2 linked regions of the Saccharobesus litoralis genome follow. The main gene of each other region encodes a partner of the protein of the gene in region 2 in a complex. Links are inferred from orthologs where the notes say so. Each region holds a gene or a part of one and is shown on either strand. Other genes may lie near its edges. The genes, in order: rpsJ and nusB.

Evidence for each region.
Region 1: the proteins of nusB (region 2) and rpsJ are in contact, whole or in part, in a solved structure (PDB 3D3B), measured with the Escherichia coli proteins. The link is inferred for Saccharobesus litoralis from one-to-one orthologs.

The regions. Positions count from the first base shown.
Region 1 is NZ_CP026604.1:5,324,497-5,332,403, reverse strand. Bases 2,269-5,209 are described here. They hold rpsJ (30S ribosomal protein S10), read left to right. Parts: upstream 2,269-3,553; coding sequence 3,554-3,865; downstream 3,866-5,209. Other genes in these bases: rplW (50S ribosomal protein L23), read left to right, coding at 5,153-5,209; rplD (50S ribosomal protein L4), read left to right, coding at 4,551-5,156; rplC (50S ribosomal protein L3), read left to right, coding at 3,905-4,537; C2869_RS20340 (GspE/PulE family protein), read right to left, coding at 2,269-3,206. Also shown: C2869_RS20350 (SulP family inorganic anion transporter), read right to left, coding at 1-119; can (carbonate dehydratase), read left to right, coding at 299-934; more of C2869_RS20340, read right to left, coding at 963-2,268; more of rplW, read left to right, coding at 5,210-5,455; rplB (50S ribosomal protein L2), read left to right, coding at 5,472-6,296; rpsS (30S ribosomal protein S19), read left to right, coding at 6,312-6,590; rplV (50S ribosomal protein L22), read left to right, coding at 6,603-6,935; rpsC (30S ribosomal protein S3), read left to right, coding at 6,947-7,657; rplP (50S ribosomal protein L16), read left to right, coding at 7,657-7,907. UniProt on the Escherichia coli protein: Involved in the binding of tRNA to the ribosomes. Part of the processive rRNA transcription and antitermination complex (rrnTAC). The complex forms an RNA-chaperone ring around the RNA exit tunnel of RNA polymerase (RNAP).
Region 2 is NZ_CP026604.1:72,785-79,976, reverse strand. The notes cover bases 1-2,953. They hold nusB (transcription antitermination factor NusB), read right to left. Parts: upstream 1,714-2,953; coding sequence 1,288-1,713; downstream 1-1,287. Other genes in these bases: ribBA (bifunctional 3,4-dihydroxy-2-butanone-4-phosphate synthase/GTP cyclohydrolase II), read right to left, coding at 2,271-2,953; ribH (6,7-dimethyl-8-ribityllumazine synthase), read right to left, coding at 1,723-2,187; thiL (thiamine-phosphate kinase), read right to left, coding at 144-1,130; C2869_RS00330 (ketopantoate reductase family protein), read left to right, coding at 1-169. Outside these bases: more of ribBA, read right to left, coding at 2,954-3,380; C2869_RS00305 (riboflavin synthase), read right to left, coding at 3,446-4,099; bifunctional diaminohydroxyphosphoribosylaminopyrimidine deaminase/5-amino-6-(5-phosphoribosylamino)uracil reductase RibD, read right to left, coding at 4,111-5,232; transcriptional regulator NrdR, read right to left, coding at 5,235-5,684; glyA (serine hydroxymethyltransferase), read right to left, coding at 5,766-7,022. UniProt on the Escherichia coli protein: Part of the processive rRNA transcription and antitermination complex (rrnTAC). The complex forms an RNA-chaperone ring around the RNA exit tunnel of RNA polymerase (RNAP).

The sequences.
Region 1 (7,907 bases), 5.3 Mb from region 2 along the record:
TCTGGCCCAAGCCCAGACGCTACGCCAAATGTTAAGGCTAGTGGTAGTGATACTATAGCGGCTGTTAACCCTCCTAATAAGTCCCCTCGAATATTTCTTAAATGGAATAAATTAAACATAAGCGCTAAGTACGTAATTTTAGGCGGGTATTTTATATAAATTCCTGGCAATGTAAAAAGTATCTCCCTTTTAGTGCAGGCTATTTGGGGTATTTCTACTTTTTTACGATAAAGGTCTGGTTTTTTTATAAGGTGTGTTTATGCTGTTGGCTGAATTTTCAGCTTAATGGATAACAATAATGAATAATAAGTTGCAGCAATTACTTGATAATAATCAGCAATGGGCAAAAAACGTAGAGTTAGAAACGCCTGGTTTTTTTGAGAAATTGTCAAAGCAACAAACGCCAGAATATCTATGGATTGGTTGTTCTGATAGTCGAGTGCCCGCTAATCAAATTGTTGGTTTAATGCCCGGCGAAGTCTTTGTGCATCGTAATATTGCCAATCAAGTTATCCATACCGATCTTAATTGTTTATCTGTGATCCAATTTGCGGTTGATGTTTTAAAGGTTAAGCATGTCATTGTGTGTGGTCACTATGGGTGTGGCGGGATAGATGCCGCAATGCAAGAGAAACCTTGTGGTTTAATTGATAACTGGTTGCGCCATATTCAAGATACTCAGTTTAAATTTAGGCGACAGTTAGGTGAAATTAACAAAATTGAACAATTAGATCGAATGTGTGAATTCAATGTTGTACAACAAGTTTTGAATGTTGCTCGCACGACTATTGTGATGGATGCGTGGGAGCGTAATCAGGAATTAACGATCCATGGTTGGATTTATGGTTTAACTGATGGCCTAGTTAAAGATCAACAAGTCACGATAGCTTCCACTGCGGAAGCTGAATCGTTAGCCATTCGTTTTGATATTTAAGAAAACAAAACATACGGATGATGACCAGCTAATGCTGGTCATCCGCAGCAGTGATTTTTTGCAGTTGCACAAAGTCAGTTTGACCTTGTAGCACCTTGTAGATCCCATCCTGGACTAAGGTACGCATACCACCTTTCATCCCTTCTACTTTTATCGCAGTTGCTGTGCCGCCATCATTAATAATGTGGCGCAATTCAGGCGTTATCTCTAATAATTCATGCAAACCTGTTCGTCCTTTGTAGCCGGTATCGCCACAGGTTGCACAGCCTTTGGCTCTGTATAAGTTGACTTCGTTAATATCTATACCTAATTCATTGAAGTATTGTTCACCATATTGGCGAACCAAGAAATCTAGCTCTTCTTTTTCTGGTTTGTATTCTTCTTTACACTTACCACATAACGTACGGATTAAACGCTGCGCTAAAATACCTACACAGGCATCCGAGAAGTTGACAGGATCAAGACCTAAATCGATTAAACGCGTTACGGTTTCTGGTGCTGAGTTAGTATGCAGGGTCGACAATACCATGTGCCCTGTTAATGACGCCTCTACGCCAGCATGAGCTGTTTCTCGGTCACGCATCTCACCAATTAGAATGATATCTGGATCGGCACGCAAGAAGGCTCGCAAAGCGGTTTTAAAGTCGAAGCCGATTTTGTTGTTCATTTGTACTTGTTGCAGGCCAGGTTGCGTGATCTCTACAGGATCTTCCGCTGTCCAAATTTTCTTATCTGGCGTATTGAGTTTGCCTAATACAGCATGCAAGGTGGTGGTTTTTCCTGAGCCCGTTGGACCTACTACTAATATAATGCCGTGAGGTTTTTGGATCATCTTGAGTAGGCTGTCATTGTTTCTTGGTGACAAGTTGAGCTTATCAAATGGCATAGCACCGCCTGATGCCAGAATACGCATAACCACACCTTCACCAAATACGGTAGGAATGGTCGCTATACGCACTTCCACCAAGTTTCCGTTAATTTTAACGGCAAATTTACCATCCTGCGGTAAGCGCTTTTCAGCGATATCCAGTCGAGCCATGATTTTAATTCGAGCGACAGCAGCCGGATGATGTGAGGCAGGAAGTTGTAAAATTTCTTGGCAAACACCATCGATACGCATACGAACTTTAGTGGGGGAGGTGCCTTTATTAGGGTCAATATGGATATCTGATGCATCAAACTCTTTGGCGTCATGCAGTATTTTATTAACAAGGCGGACAACTGCTGGCGCTTCTTCGGTTAAGATTTCATCGCTACCGATTTCCTCATCGCCACTGTCATCTTCTATTTCATCCAGGATGTCGCCCAAGTCGCCTAGTTGGTCATCGCTACCAGTTGTTGACCCCATGTACTTGAGGATATTTGTTGGTAAGCCGACACAAATATCATAATTGATTAAGCCTGTCGCACTTTCAATTTCCATTAATAGTTCGGCATTATTTGGCTCAGCCATTAAGATAATGGCATTTTCTTCAACATCAGCCAAAATGACGACACAGTTTCGCTTGCGATATTGGTCATTAAGTTTTTCATTTAATGCGTGTAAATGATATTTCTCGGGATCATAGCTAACGTGTTTGACTTGGTGAAATACCTCTAGCGACATTGCTACTTGCTCAGGCATGAGCTTGGCATCTTCAATGAGTCGTCTTATAGCATCTGCGTGGTTACGGGCGTTAGACTCAATGCGTTTTAGCTCGCTTTCCGTTACCCATTTTTTATGACGTAAATATTCAAAAGGCCCACTAGTGCCACCAAGTTCGTAGCGAAACTTTTGACCAATAAAGTCTGCTAACTCTTGAGCTTGGGTGTGGTCGTCTAAACTGAAATCTAAACCATCCTTTTTATTAATCAGTTGCAGCACACCTAACAGTATATGGTTGGCAATAATAGGTACGACCAACATATTGCGAGTAACAAATTGCGACTGTTTATCGAAACGGTCAGCAAATTTTAGTTTAGGGTGGTGCCGGTGCAGTTCATCTGGGTTCTGCACGTTTTCAATCATGATCCCTTGTTTGGCAAAGGCAACATAGCCCGCTATCGATTGAGGTCCAATAGGTACGCGAATTTCTCTTAACTCATTACCTGATTTATAGCGACTAACAATATCAAAGCTATTTTTATTGCGTTGATAAATTGTAATGCGGTCACAATCGAACAGTTCCAATATTCTAGATTCAAATTCAGGGAAGCTTTCGGAGAAACTCGTTACATTTTGAATTTCTTTTAATAGCTCTGACAAGCGCTGATAGAAAACCGTTTCAGACATGTTGCACCACTAATGTTTATAAATTTTGTTAGGCGAGAATTTTATCGCTTAGCTAATAATAGTAGACAATTGTAAAAAGCAGATAAAACTGCAGGTTAGACAACTATTAAAGGCCGCGAATATAAAACCAATCTTATCAGGTGTTTACTGCTAAAGGCGACTGTTAAATAAAGCAAAATAACGCTTGCTAATATTTAACCAGTCTGTATAATTCGCGCCCACTGTATTTTGAATACAGAATCAACAAGACCCCGATAGGGGGTCGTAAATATTTGTGGCGTCCCCCTCTAGTTAGTAGAGAGGTTGGGTTGCTTTGTTCTTTTTGTTCTTTTTTGGAAAATTGATCAATGTCAAATCAAAGAATTCGCATTCGATTGAAAGCATTCGATCATCGTCTGATTGACCAGTCAACGATGGAAATCGTTGAAACTGCTAAACGCACTGGTGCTCAGGTCCGTGGTCCTATTCCTTTACCTACACGCAAAGAGCGTTTTACGGTTCTAGTTTCACCTCACGTTAACAAAGATGCTCGTGATCAGTACGAATTACGTACCCACAAGCGCATGTTAGACATCGTTGAGCCAACTGATAAAACAGTTGATGCATTGATGAGATTGGATTTGGCTGCAGGTGTTGATGTTCAAATCAGCCTAGGCTAATTGGCATTCAGACAATCGAAAGATTAAGAGGTTATTAACATGGCTATTGGTTTGGTCGGTCGTAAAGTGGGCATGACTCGCATCTTCACTGAAGAAGGCGCTTCTGTTCCAGTTACGGTAATCGAGGTTGAAGCCAACCGTGTCACGCAAGTGAAAACTGTTGATACAGACGGTTATAACGCAATTCAAGTTACTACAGGTTCAAAAAAAGCGAACCGTGTAAATAAGCCACAAGCTGGTATCTTCGCTAAAGCAGGCGTTGAAGCTGGTCGTGGTCTTTGGGAATTTCGTTGTGACGCTGACGCTGGTATCGAGGTTGGTTCAGAAATTAAAGTCGACATCTTAAGTGATGTTGCAAAAGTAGACGTTACAGGCACTTCTAAAGGTAAGGGTTTCCAAGGCGGTATCAAGCGCTGGAATTTCCGCTCTCAAGATATGACTCACGGTAACTCTATTTCTCACCGTGCAAATGGTTCTATCGGTCAGTGTCAAACACCTGGTCGTGTATTTAAAGGCAAAAAAATGTCTGGCCATATGGGTGCTGAGAAAGTAACTACTCAAAACTTAGAAGTTGTACGCGTAGATGCAGAGCGCAACTTAGTGTTAATTAAAGGTGCTGTCCCTGGTGCTACTAACGCTAATGTTATCGTTAAACCTGCAGTTAAGGCGTAATCGGAGGTAGATGATGGAATTAACTTTAAAAGACGCTTCTGGCGCAGTAGAAGTTTCTGACGCTACTTTCGGTCGTGAGTTCAACGAAGCATTAGTGCATCAAGTTGTTGTTGCCTACTCAAATGCAGCTCGTCAAGGTTCTCGCGCTCAAAAGACTCGTTCAGAAGTAAGCGGTGGTGGTAAAAAACCATGGCGTCAAAAAGGTACAGGTCGTGCCCGTGCTGGTACTATCCGTAGTCCAATTTGGCGTACTGGTGGCGTTACATTCGCTGCTAAACCACAAGATTTCAGCCAAAAAGTTAACCGCAAAATGTACCGCGGTGCGATCAAGAGCATTCTTTCTGAGCTTGTTCGTCAAGAGCGTTTGGTTGTTGTTGAAAACTTTGCTGTTGAAGGCCCTAAAACTAAAGCTTTAGTAGCTAAGTTAAATGAATTAGAGCTTAACGATGTTTTAATCGTGACTGAAGAGTTAGATGAGAACTTGTTCTTAGCAGCTCGCAACTTAATTAAAGTTGACACTCGCGATGTACAAGGTATCGACCCAGTTAGCTTAATTGCATACGACAAAGTATTAATTACTGCTGGTGCAGTTAAACAACTTGAGGAGGCGTTAGCATGATCAGTGAAGAACGTTTGCTAAAAGTATTGTTAGCACCACATGTATCTGAAAAATCGACTTTAACTGCAGAAAACAATAATACTATGGTTTTCCAAGTTGCGACTGATGCTAATAAAGCAGAAATCAAAGCGGCAGTTGAAAAATTATTTGAAGTTAGCGTTGAAGGTGTTCGTACCGTAAATGTTAAAGGTAAAACTAAGCGTTTCGGTCAGCGTTTCGGTAAACGTAAAGACTGGAAAAAAGCTTATGTTACTTTAGCAGAAGGTAGCAACATCGCTGACTTGTCTGGCGCTGAGTAACTGGAGGATATGAAGAATGGCAGTTGTTAAGTGTAAACCTACGTCTGCAGGTCGTCGCCACTTAGTTAAAGTGGTCAATCCTGAGTTACATAAAGGCGCGCCTTACGCTCCTCTTTTAGAGAAAAACTCTAAGTCAGGTGGTCGTAACAATAAAGGTCGTATCACGGTTCGTCACGTTGGCGGTGGTCATAAGCATCACTACCGTTTAATCGACTTTAAACGCACTAAAGATGGTATTCCAGCTAAAGTGGAACGTTTAGAGTATGATCCTAACCGTAGCGCGAACATTGCATTAGTTTTATACGCAGACGGTGAGCGTCGTTATATTCTTGCTCCAAAAGGTGTGAGTGCTGGCGATTCAATCCAGTCTGGTGTTGATGCACCAATCAAAGCGGGTAACACATTACCAATGCGTAACATCCCAGTAGGTACAACTGTACACGCTGTTGAATTACGCCCAGGTAAAGGTGCTCAATTAGCTCGCTCTGCTGGTACCTACGTTCAAATCGTTGCTCGCGACGGTGCATACGTTACATTACGTTTGCGCTCAGGCGAAATGCGTAAAGTTTTAGCTGATTGTCGTGCGACTATCGGTGAAGTGGGTAATGCTGAACACATGCTTCGTCAATTAGGTAAAGCAGGTGCTAAGCGCTGGCGCGGCGTACGTCCTACCGTACGTGGTGTAGCAATGAACCCGGTTGATCACCCACATGGTGGTGGTGAAGGTCGTACTTCTGGTGGCCGTCATCCAGTATCACCTTGGGGTACTCCAACTAAGGGCTTCAAAACCCGTAAAAACAAGCGTACTGATAAATATATCGTACGTCGTCGTAATAAGTAATTTAGAGGAATCACCATGCCACGTTCTCTCAAGAAGGGTCCTTTTATTGACCTACACTTGCTGAAGAAGGTCGAAACAGCGGTGGAAAGCGGTGCCAAGAAACCTATTAAGACTTGGTCTCGTCGTTCAGTGATCATCCCTGACATGATCGGACTGACCATTGCTGTCCATAATGGTCGTCAACACGTTCCTGTATTCGTAACTGACGAAATGGTCGGTCACAAATTAGGTGAATTTTCAGCAACTCGTACTTATCGCGGCCACGCTGCAGATAAGAAAGCGAAGAAGCGTTAAGAGGGTAGATAGATGGAAGTTTTAGCTAAACATAAATTTGCCCGTCTTTCTCCACAAAAAGGCCGTTTAGTTGCTGATCAAGTACGCGGTTTACCAGTAGAGAAAGCGCTAGACATTCTTAAGTACAGCCCTAAGAAAGGCGCTGACTTAGTTAAGAAAGTTTTAGAATCTGCTATCGCTAATGCTGAGCACAACGAAGGCGCAGATATTGATGAGTTAGTAGTTGCTAAGATCTTCGTAGACGCAGGTCCAACGATGAAACGCATCAAGACTCGTGCGAAAGGTCGTGCCGATCGCATCATCAAGCGTACAAGCCACATTTCAGTGGTTGTTTCGGATAGCTAGGAGAATAAATAATGGGTCAAAAAGTACATCCTAATGGTATTCGCCTAGGTATCACTAAGCCTTATAAAGCTACCTGGTATGCGAATTCAAACGAGTTTGCTGATACTTTGCATAGTGACCATAAAGTACGTCAGTACTTGACAAAAGAACTTGCTAAAGCATCAGTTTCTCAAATCGTTATCGAGCGTCCTGCAAAGAGTATTCGTGTGACTATTCACACTGCTCGTCCAGGCGTTGTTATCGGTAAAAAAGGTGAAGATGTTGAAAAGCTACGTCAAAAAGTAGCGGTATTAGCTGGTGTTCCAGCTCAAATCAATATCTCTGAAGTACGTAAACCTGAGCTAGACTCTAAATTGGTTGCTGAAAGCATTGCAAGTCAATTAGAGCGTCGTGTTATGTTCCGTCGTGCTATGAAGCGTGCGGTTCAAAACGCTATGCGCATTGGCGCTAAAGGTATCAAGGTTGAAGTTAGCGGTCGTTTAGGTGGTGCTGAAATCGCACGTGCTGAATGGTATCGTGAAGGTCGTGTACCACTTCATACTTTACGTGCAGACATCGATTACGCAACTGCTGAAGCTCTAACTACTTACGGTATCATTGGTATCAAAGTATGGATCTTCAAAGGTGAAGTTTTAGGTGGCCTTCCTTTACCAGGCGCTCAACAAGAAGAGCCTAAGCAACGTAAAGGTAAGCAGCGTAAGCCTAGAGGAGAGCGTTCATAATGTTACAGCCAAAAAGAACTAAATTCCGTAAGCAATTTAAACTACGTAACCGTGGTTTAGCGCAAACCGGTAACAAAGTTAGCTTTGGTACATACGGTCTTAAAGCTACTGAGCGCGGACGTATGACTGCTCGTCAAATCGAAGCAGCTCGTCGTGCTATGACTCGTGCAGTTAAGCGTCAAGGTAAAATCTGGATCCGTGTATTCCCAGACAAGCCTATTACTAAAAAGCCGCTTGAAGTACGTATGGG
Region 2 (7,192 bases):
AACGGGTGAAAACTTCTCATCCATGAACCGAGATGTATATAACAAACGCCGTACTGAAATTGACTATATCAACGGATATATAGTCAAAAAAGGCCAAGAATTAGCGATAAAGACACCGGTGAATCAGCAATTAGTGGCTCAGGTTAAAAATGTTGAAAACCGTGTTTAGCGAGATTTTGCACCCTTCCCTTGTTTAACACAGAACAAGTAGGCTGCGGCCCTTCTGCGCATTCAAGCATTTCGCCTATCAGGGTTAAAGGTAAATGAAGATCGTTGGCGATGTTTTTTATTGTTTGACGCTGGGCTTTAGGGGCTGTAAAACAAAGCTCATAATCATCACCACCCGACAAAGCATTGACAAGAGCTTGCTCAAAGCCAACTGCATCTTTATGATGTTGCGCTAGCGGCAAGCTTTCACAGTGAATAACCGCGTTCAACTCTGAGCGTTGACATATATGATTTAAATCAGCAACGAGTCCATCTGAAATATCCAAAGCGGCATTAGCAATACCTAACAATTTTTTCCCTAGTGAAACTCTAGGTTGAGGTAAGTCAAAACGCTGTTTTAAAAACATGACACTTTGCTCAGACACTATGCGTTGCGCTGCAAAGTTTTTATCTGTGTAAGCTGCCAGCCCCGCAGCTGCATCACCTATGGTGCCAGAAACATAAATATCATCACCAACTTGCGCGGCACAACGGGTTAAAGCTTTGCTTGCTTCCACTTCACCAAACGCACTGATGGTAATCGACAATGGTCCTTTAGTGGTATCACCACCTATCAAATGGCACTGAAATTGCGATGCCAAATTAAATAAGCCTTGGCTAAAGGCTTTTAACCAATCGGCATCAAAGTTGGGTAACGTCAGTGCTAAATTAAACCATTTTGGGTTGGCACCCATCGCGGCTAAATCACTTAAGTTTGTCGCTAATACACGATGACCAAGCGCAAAAGGATCAATTTCAGGCAGGAAATGGCGGCCAGATACCAGTGTATCTGTCGTAACGGCTAGGGATTGATGGATAGGCGGCGAAAGCAAGGCGCAATCGTCACCTTTGTCCAAAATTACGCCTTTGTCTGGCGTTGATTGCTGGTGGAAATATTGTTTGATTAAAGCAAATTCATTCATATAGTCTTCTCGCTCAGGCTTTATGGTTCATTGTCTGCGCTTACTCGCCCCAATCACATAATAGAGCATATGCTCATGGGGTCTCAAAGCTTGACAGCTTCCCCTAAAACCCGATCGCTTTGACTAAACATTACCAGCAATGCTTTGGGCACGATAACTACTTTTTAAACTCTGATTTGCGAATGAATTTAACCGCTTTATCTAATACACCATTAATAAATTTATGGCTATCATCAGCTGCAAACACTTTAGCCACTTCAATCGCTTCATTGATAACGACTTTATAAGGTACTTCTTTACAATCGCTTAATTCATACGTTGCAACGCGCAAAATGGCTTTTTCAACCAAATCAACTTCAGCAATATCTCTCGCCAAGTGCGGCTTATAAGCAATATCGAGATTGTCGGCAGTCATTGCCACACCATTAACTAGCTTTTTGAAGTAAACGACATCAAACTCATTAACGTCGTTTTCTTCTTCCATTGCTTCAATAACATCTGCAATGCGATTATTCGTCACTTGCCAAGAATAAATGGCTTGTGCCGCAAGCTGACGAGCTTTTCTACGCTGTGAACCTTTCAATGTCGTACCTTAAATTTGATCTAAAACGTTGACCATTTCAATTGCAGTTAACGCGGCTTCTGCCCCTTTATTACCTGCTTTTGTACCCGAACGCTCAATAGCTTGCTCAATAGATTCGGTGGTGATAACACCAAAGGCTACCGGCGTAGTAAACTCCAATGCAACTTGCGACAAGCCTTTACTCGCTTCGCCTGCAACGAAATCAAAATGCGGTGTACCGCCACGAATAACTGCACCTAGAGCGATAATAGCGTCGTATTTACCTGATGCTGCGACTTTCTTCGCTACAATAGGTAATTCATGCGCGCCGGGTACACGGATCAAAGTAATATCATCAGCGCTTACGTCGCCATAACGTTTTAGCGCATCAACTGCCCCTTCAACTAAGCTTTCAACAACAAACGCATTAAAACGAGCTATAACTAAGGCAAACTTTTTGCCTTTAGCAGATACTTGACCTTCGATAACCTGCATGAAATATCCTATCAATTATTGGAGTAAAAATTTTCGGCGTAGTGTAACAAAAACCGCGCCCTCGTTACGAATAAATTTTGACTTTATTCTGTTACATATTCTACGACTTCTAAACCGAAACCAGAAAGGGCGTGATAACGTTTCGGGGCGCTCAATAAGCGCATTTTACCAACATTGAGCTCGGCCAATATTTGTGAACCAACACCCACGGTACGTGATGTACCAAAGCCAGGTTTAACTTTAACTTTTTTACCCGCGTCTTCAGCTGCGAATCGTTCAACTATGTTGATCAACTCGTTAGCGGTTTCATTTTTACCAAGTAACAATACCACACCACCTTCATCGGCAATTTTCTTCATTGCTTGATTAAGTGACCAATGACTTTTGTTATCCCTTGTAGAGCGTAACAAGTCGTTAAACGTATTAATTAAATGAACCCGAACTAAAGTCGGTTTATCAGGATCAATATCTACATTTTTTAAGGCAAAATGAATTTGATCATCAATTGTATCTTTAAATGTAACTAAATCAAACTCACCGTATGCTGTGGGTAATTTACACTCAGCAATTTTTTCAATCGTTGTTTCGGTGGTATTTCTATGCTCAATTAAATCAGCTATTGTACCTATTTTTAAATTGTGTTGTTGAGCGAATGTTTCTAAATCTGGACGACGTGCCATGCTGCCATCATCCTTTAAAATTTCAACAATAACAGCCGCGGGTTCACACCCTGCTAATCTAGCTAAATCGCAACCGGCTTCGGTATGACCGGCTCGATTTAATACACCACCGTCTTGCGCCATTAATGGGAAAATATGACCAGGCTGCACTATATCTTCTGGTTGTGCATCTTTCGCTACCGCCGCTAATATCGTGGTGGCTCTGTCAGCCGCTGAAATACCAGTGGTAACACCTTCCGCAGCTTCTATTGAAACCGTAAAATTAGTGGCGAATGCCGCTTTATTTCGATCAGCCATTAAAGGTAAATTTAATTGTTCGCAGCGCTCTGCGGTTAACGGCATACAAATTAGGCCTCGGCCATAGGTTGCCATAAAGTTAATGGCTTCAGGTGTAACATGCTCAGCCGCCATGATTAAATCGCCTTCATTTTCACGATCTTCATCATCCATTAACACCACCATTCGGCCTTGGCGGATCTCTTCGATTAATTCTGCAGCAGTATTCAATTTCATTTTTTTCTCGCTTTTGGCGTCGATGCTTTTTTTCGCATTATTTTAGAGTCGAGGCTTATATGATCTTATTTGATAAAACCTGATTTAGCTAACAAGTTCATCATATTTTGATCTTGTTGTTGTGGTGTTTGATAATTCATTAAACGTTCTAAATAGCGCGCAATCACGTCAACTTCAATATTCACTTTATCGCCGACCTGCCATTTAACAATCGTCGTTTGCTCAGCCGTATGAGGAATAATGGTTAACCTAAACCGATTACCAGATACTTCATTAACCGTTAAACTAATACCATCAACGGTAATTGAACCTTTTACAGCAATATATTTAGCTAAATCTGCCGGCGCTTCTAGCCAATATTCTGTCGCATTGCCATTGTCTTGAATTTGCTTTAAGTTGGCAACACCATCAACATGGCCACTCACAATATGACCACCTAAACGCGTATTAGGTGTGCACGCTTTCTCTAAATTGACTTTTGAGCCTATCGAAAGAGAGGAAAATTTTGTTCTCTTTACCGTTTCAGAGGACACATCAGCCTGAAAAGATTGCGCATCAAACTGAGTTACGGTTAAACAGGTGCCATTAACAGCTATAGAATCACCGAGTCGCACATCTTGCATATCTAACCCATTGACGGCCACTTTAACCTGATAGCCATTTTGCACAGGACTTAACGCCATTATGTGGCCAACCGCTTCTATAATTCCAGTAAACATAATAAGAGGCTTTATCCTTTTTTATGTAAAATAAGTTTTAAATCTTCACCAATTTGCGTCACGCTTTGATACGACCACCGATGAGCGAGCGCTAAGCTATCGGTCTCAGGTAAATTAACCAAGCCAAACGTCTGTTCACCCATCAGCAGCGGCGCTTGATAAATTATTAGTTCATCGACTAAATCGGCTTCAATAAATGCCCCTGCCATGTGGGCTCCCGCTTCAACCCAAACGTCATTAATTCCCTGTGTCGCTAAATAAGCCAGTACATCCGTTAAATCCACTTTATCTTCGCCTCTTACGCGCTTGCTAGCGACTTGACGATAAGTAACATTGTCTGGCAATTCGGGGCGTTCAGCTGATATTCCCACAAACAAAGTTGGGCTATTGTGTGAAAAGAATCGATTACTCGCGCTTACTTTTTTCTTACTATCGATAATGACCCGCAGAGGCTGTCTGACATCGTCAGTTGGGTAACTTGTTAGTTCACTTTTTCGAACATTTAATGCCGGTTGATCCACTTCGACCGTACCCGAACCTGAAATAATGGCACAACTTTGTGCGCGATAATGCTGAACATCAGCACGCGCTTGCGGCCCTGTGATCCATTTGCTTTCGCCATCTGCCATTGCCGTTCGGCCATCAATACTCGCAGCCAGTTTAAGACGGACATAAGGTAGTCCGGTTCGCATACGTTTAGTAAAACCAAGGTTCAGTTGCTCACAGTCTTGTGCCAAACAAAGAGTGTCGATTTCTATACCAGCAGCTTGTAATTTAGCGACCCCTTTAGAATCGACTTGCGGATTAGGATCAACCATACCGACAACCACTCTTTGTATTCCCGCTTCTATTAAACCATCAGCACAAGGTGGTGTACGACCATGATGAGAGCAAGGTTCCAACGTAACATAAGCGGTTGCACCTTTAGTGATATGGCCTTTATTATTTGCATCGGCTATTGCATTGCGCTCGGCATGTAATTCACCCGCTTTAAGATGAAAGCCCTCACCTATCACTTGCCCAGATTTGACTAAGACACAACCCACTCTTGGATTGGGAGACGTGGTATACAAGCCTTTTTTGGCTAATTGAATGGCTTTAGCCATCCAATAAAAATCATCCTTAGTCAACATAGTTAGCTTTTTAATCCCGCAATTGTTTTGCCAAATTCAGCCACATCTTCAAATGAGCGATAAACAGAAGCAAAGCGAACATAGGCCACTTGATCCAGCTTACGTAAATGCTCCATGACTAAATTACCAATTAATTGGCTTGAAATCTGTCGCTCGCCTGTCGCTCGCAATTCAGATTTAACCCGATTAATCAGTTGCTCAGTTTCCTCGACGCTAACTGGGCGTTTTTCCAATGCCCTGATTAAACCACTGCGCAATTTGTCTTCATTAAATGGTTCATGCGTGTCATCCGTTTTTACCACTCGCGGCATGACTAATTCAGCCATTTCAAACGTTGTAAAACGCTCATTACATTGTAAACAAGCACGGCGACGGCGAATTTGATGGCCTTCAGCCACTAAGCGAGAATCTATGACCTTGGTTTCTTGTTGGTTACAAAACGGACAATGCATGACTTACTCAATCGTTTTTTAAATCAAAAAAGGCCGCAAATGCGACCTTTATCACTAACTCAAAAAGCTAGCTAAGCAATATTAAGCATAAACTGGTAAACGACTACACACGTCTAATACTTTAGCTTTTACTGTTTCAATAACATCTTGGTTTTCAATGTCATCTAAAACATCACAGATCCAGCCAGCTAATTCTTTAGCTTCAGCTTCTTTAAAGCCACGACGTGTAATAGAAGGAGTACCGATACGTAAACCAGAAGTAACGAAAGGTGAACGCGGATCATTAGGTACAGAGTTTTTGTTAACAGTAATGTTAGCGTTGCCAAGTGCTGCGTCAGCATCTTTACCCGTAATATCTTTGTCGATTAAATCAACTAAGAATAAGTGATTATCTGTTTTACCAGAAACAACTTTATAGCCACGCTCTTGTAATACAGCAACCATAGCTTTTGAGTTTTTCACCACTTGCTCTTGGTAAGCTTTAAACTCAGGTTGCAAAGCTTCTTTAAAAGCAACTGCTTTAGCGGCAATTACATGACATAAAGGACCACCTTGACCACCTGGGAAAACCGCACTGTTTAATTTCTTCTCGATCGTTTCATCAGACTTAGCTGATAAAATTAAGCCACCACGTGGTCCGGCTAATGTTTTATGAGTAGTTGTAGTTACAACATCAGCATATTGCATAGGTGATGGGTAAACACCAGCGGCGATAAGACCAGCAACGTGCGCCATATCAACCATTAAATAAGCACCCACTTCATCCGCAATTTCACGGAACTTAGCCCAGTCAACAATGCCTGAATACGCTGAAAAACCAGCGATAATCATAGCAGGCTTATGCTCTTTAGCTAACGCAGCCACTTGCTCGTAATCAATCTCGCCAGTTTCTTCGTTTAAACCATACTGAACTGCATTATAAGTTTTACCTGAAAAGTTAACATGCGCACCGTGAGTTAAGTGACCACCATGAGCCAAGCTCATACCTAATACAGTATCGTGCGGCTGAAGTAACGCTTGGAATACAGCAGCGTTAGCTTGCGAACCAGAATGCGGCTGAACGTTTGCATAAGTTGCACCAAATAATTGTTTGGCACGCTCGATTGCTAAGCTTTCAGCTACATCAACATGCTCACAGCCACCATAGTAACGCTTACCCGGATAACCTTCTGCGTACTTGTTTGTTAATTGTGAACCCTGTGCTTCTAAAACGCGTGGGCTACAATAGTTTTCAGAAGCAATCAATTCGATATGCTCTTCCTGACGGCGAGTTTCATCTTGAATTGATTGATATAATTCCGGATCGAAATCAGCGATATTCATGCTGCGAGTTAACATGTGCTCTCCTATAGAATAGCAAAGTAGATTTGAACTTGGGGTAACTTGTTTGGGCGCGTATTGTATAAGTTTTCACTACGGCTGCCTACTGCAATCTACCTTAAAAAAATCAGCATTTACTTGATAAATTTTCAAGCAAATAAATAAACACAAACGAGGCGTGTTAACGC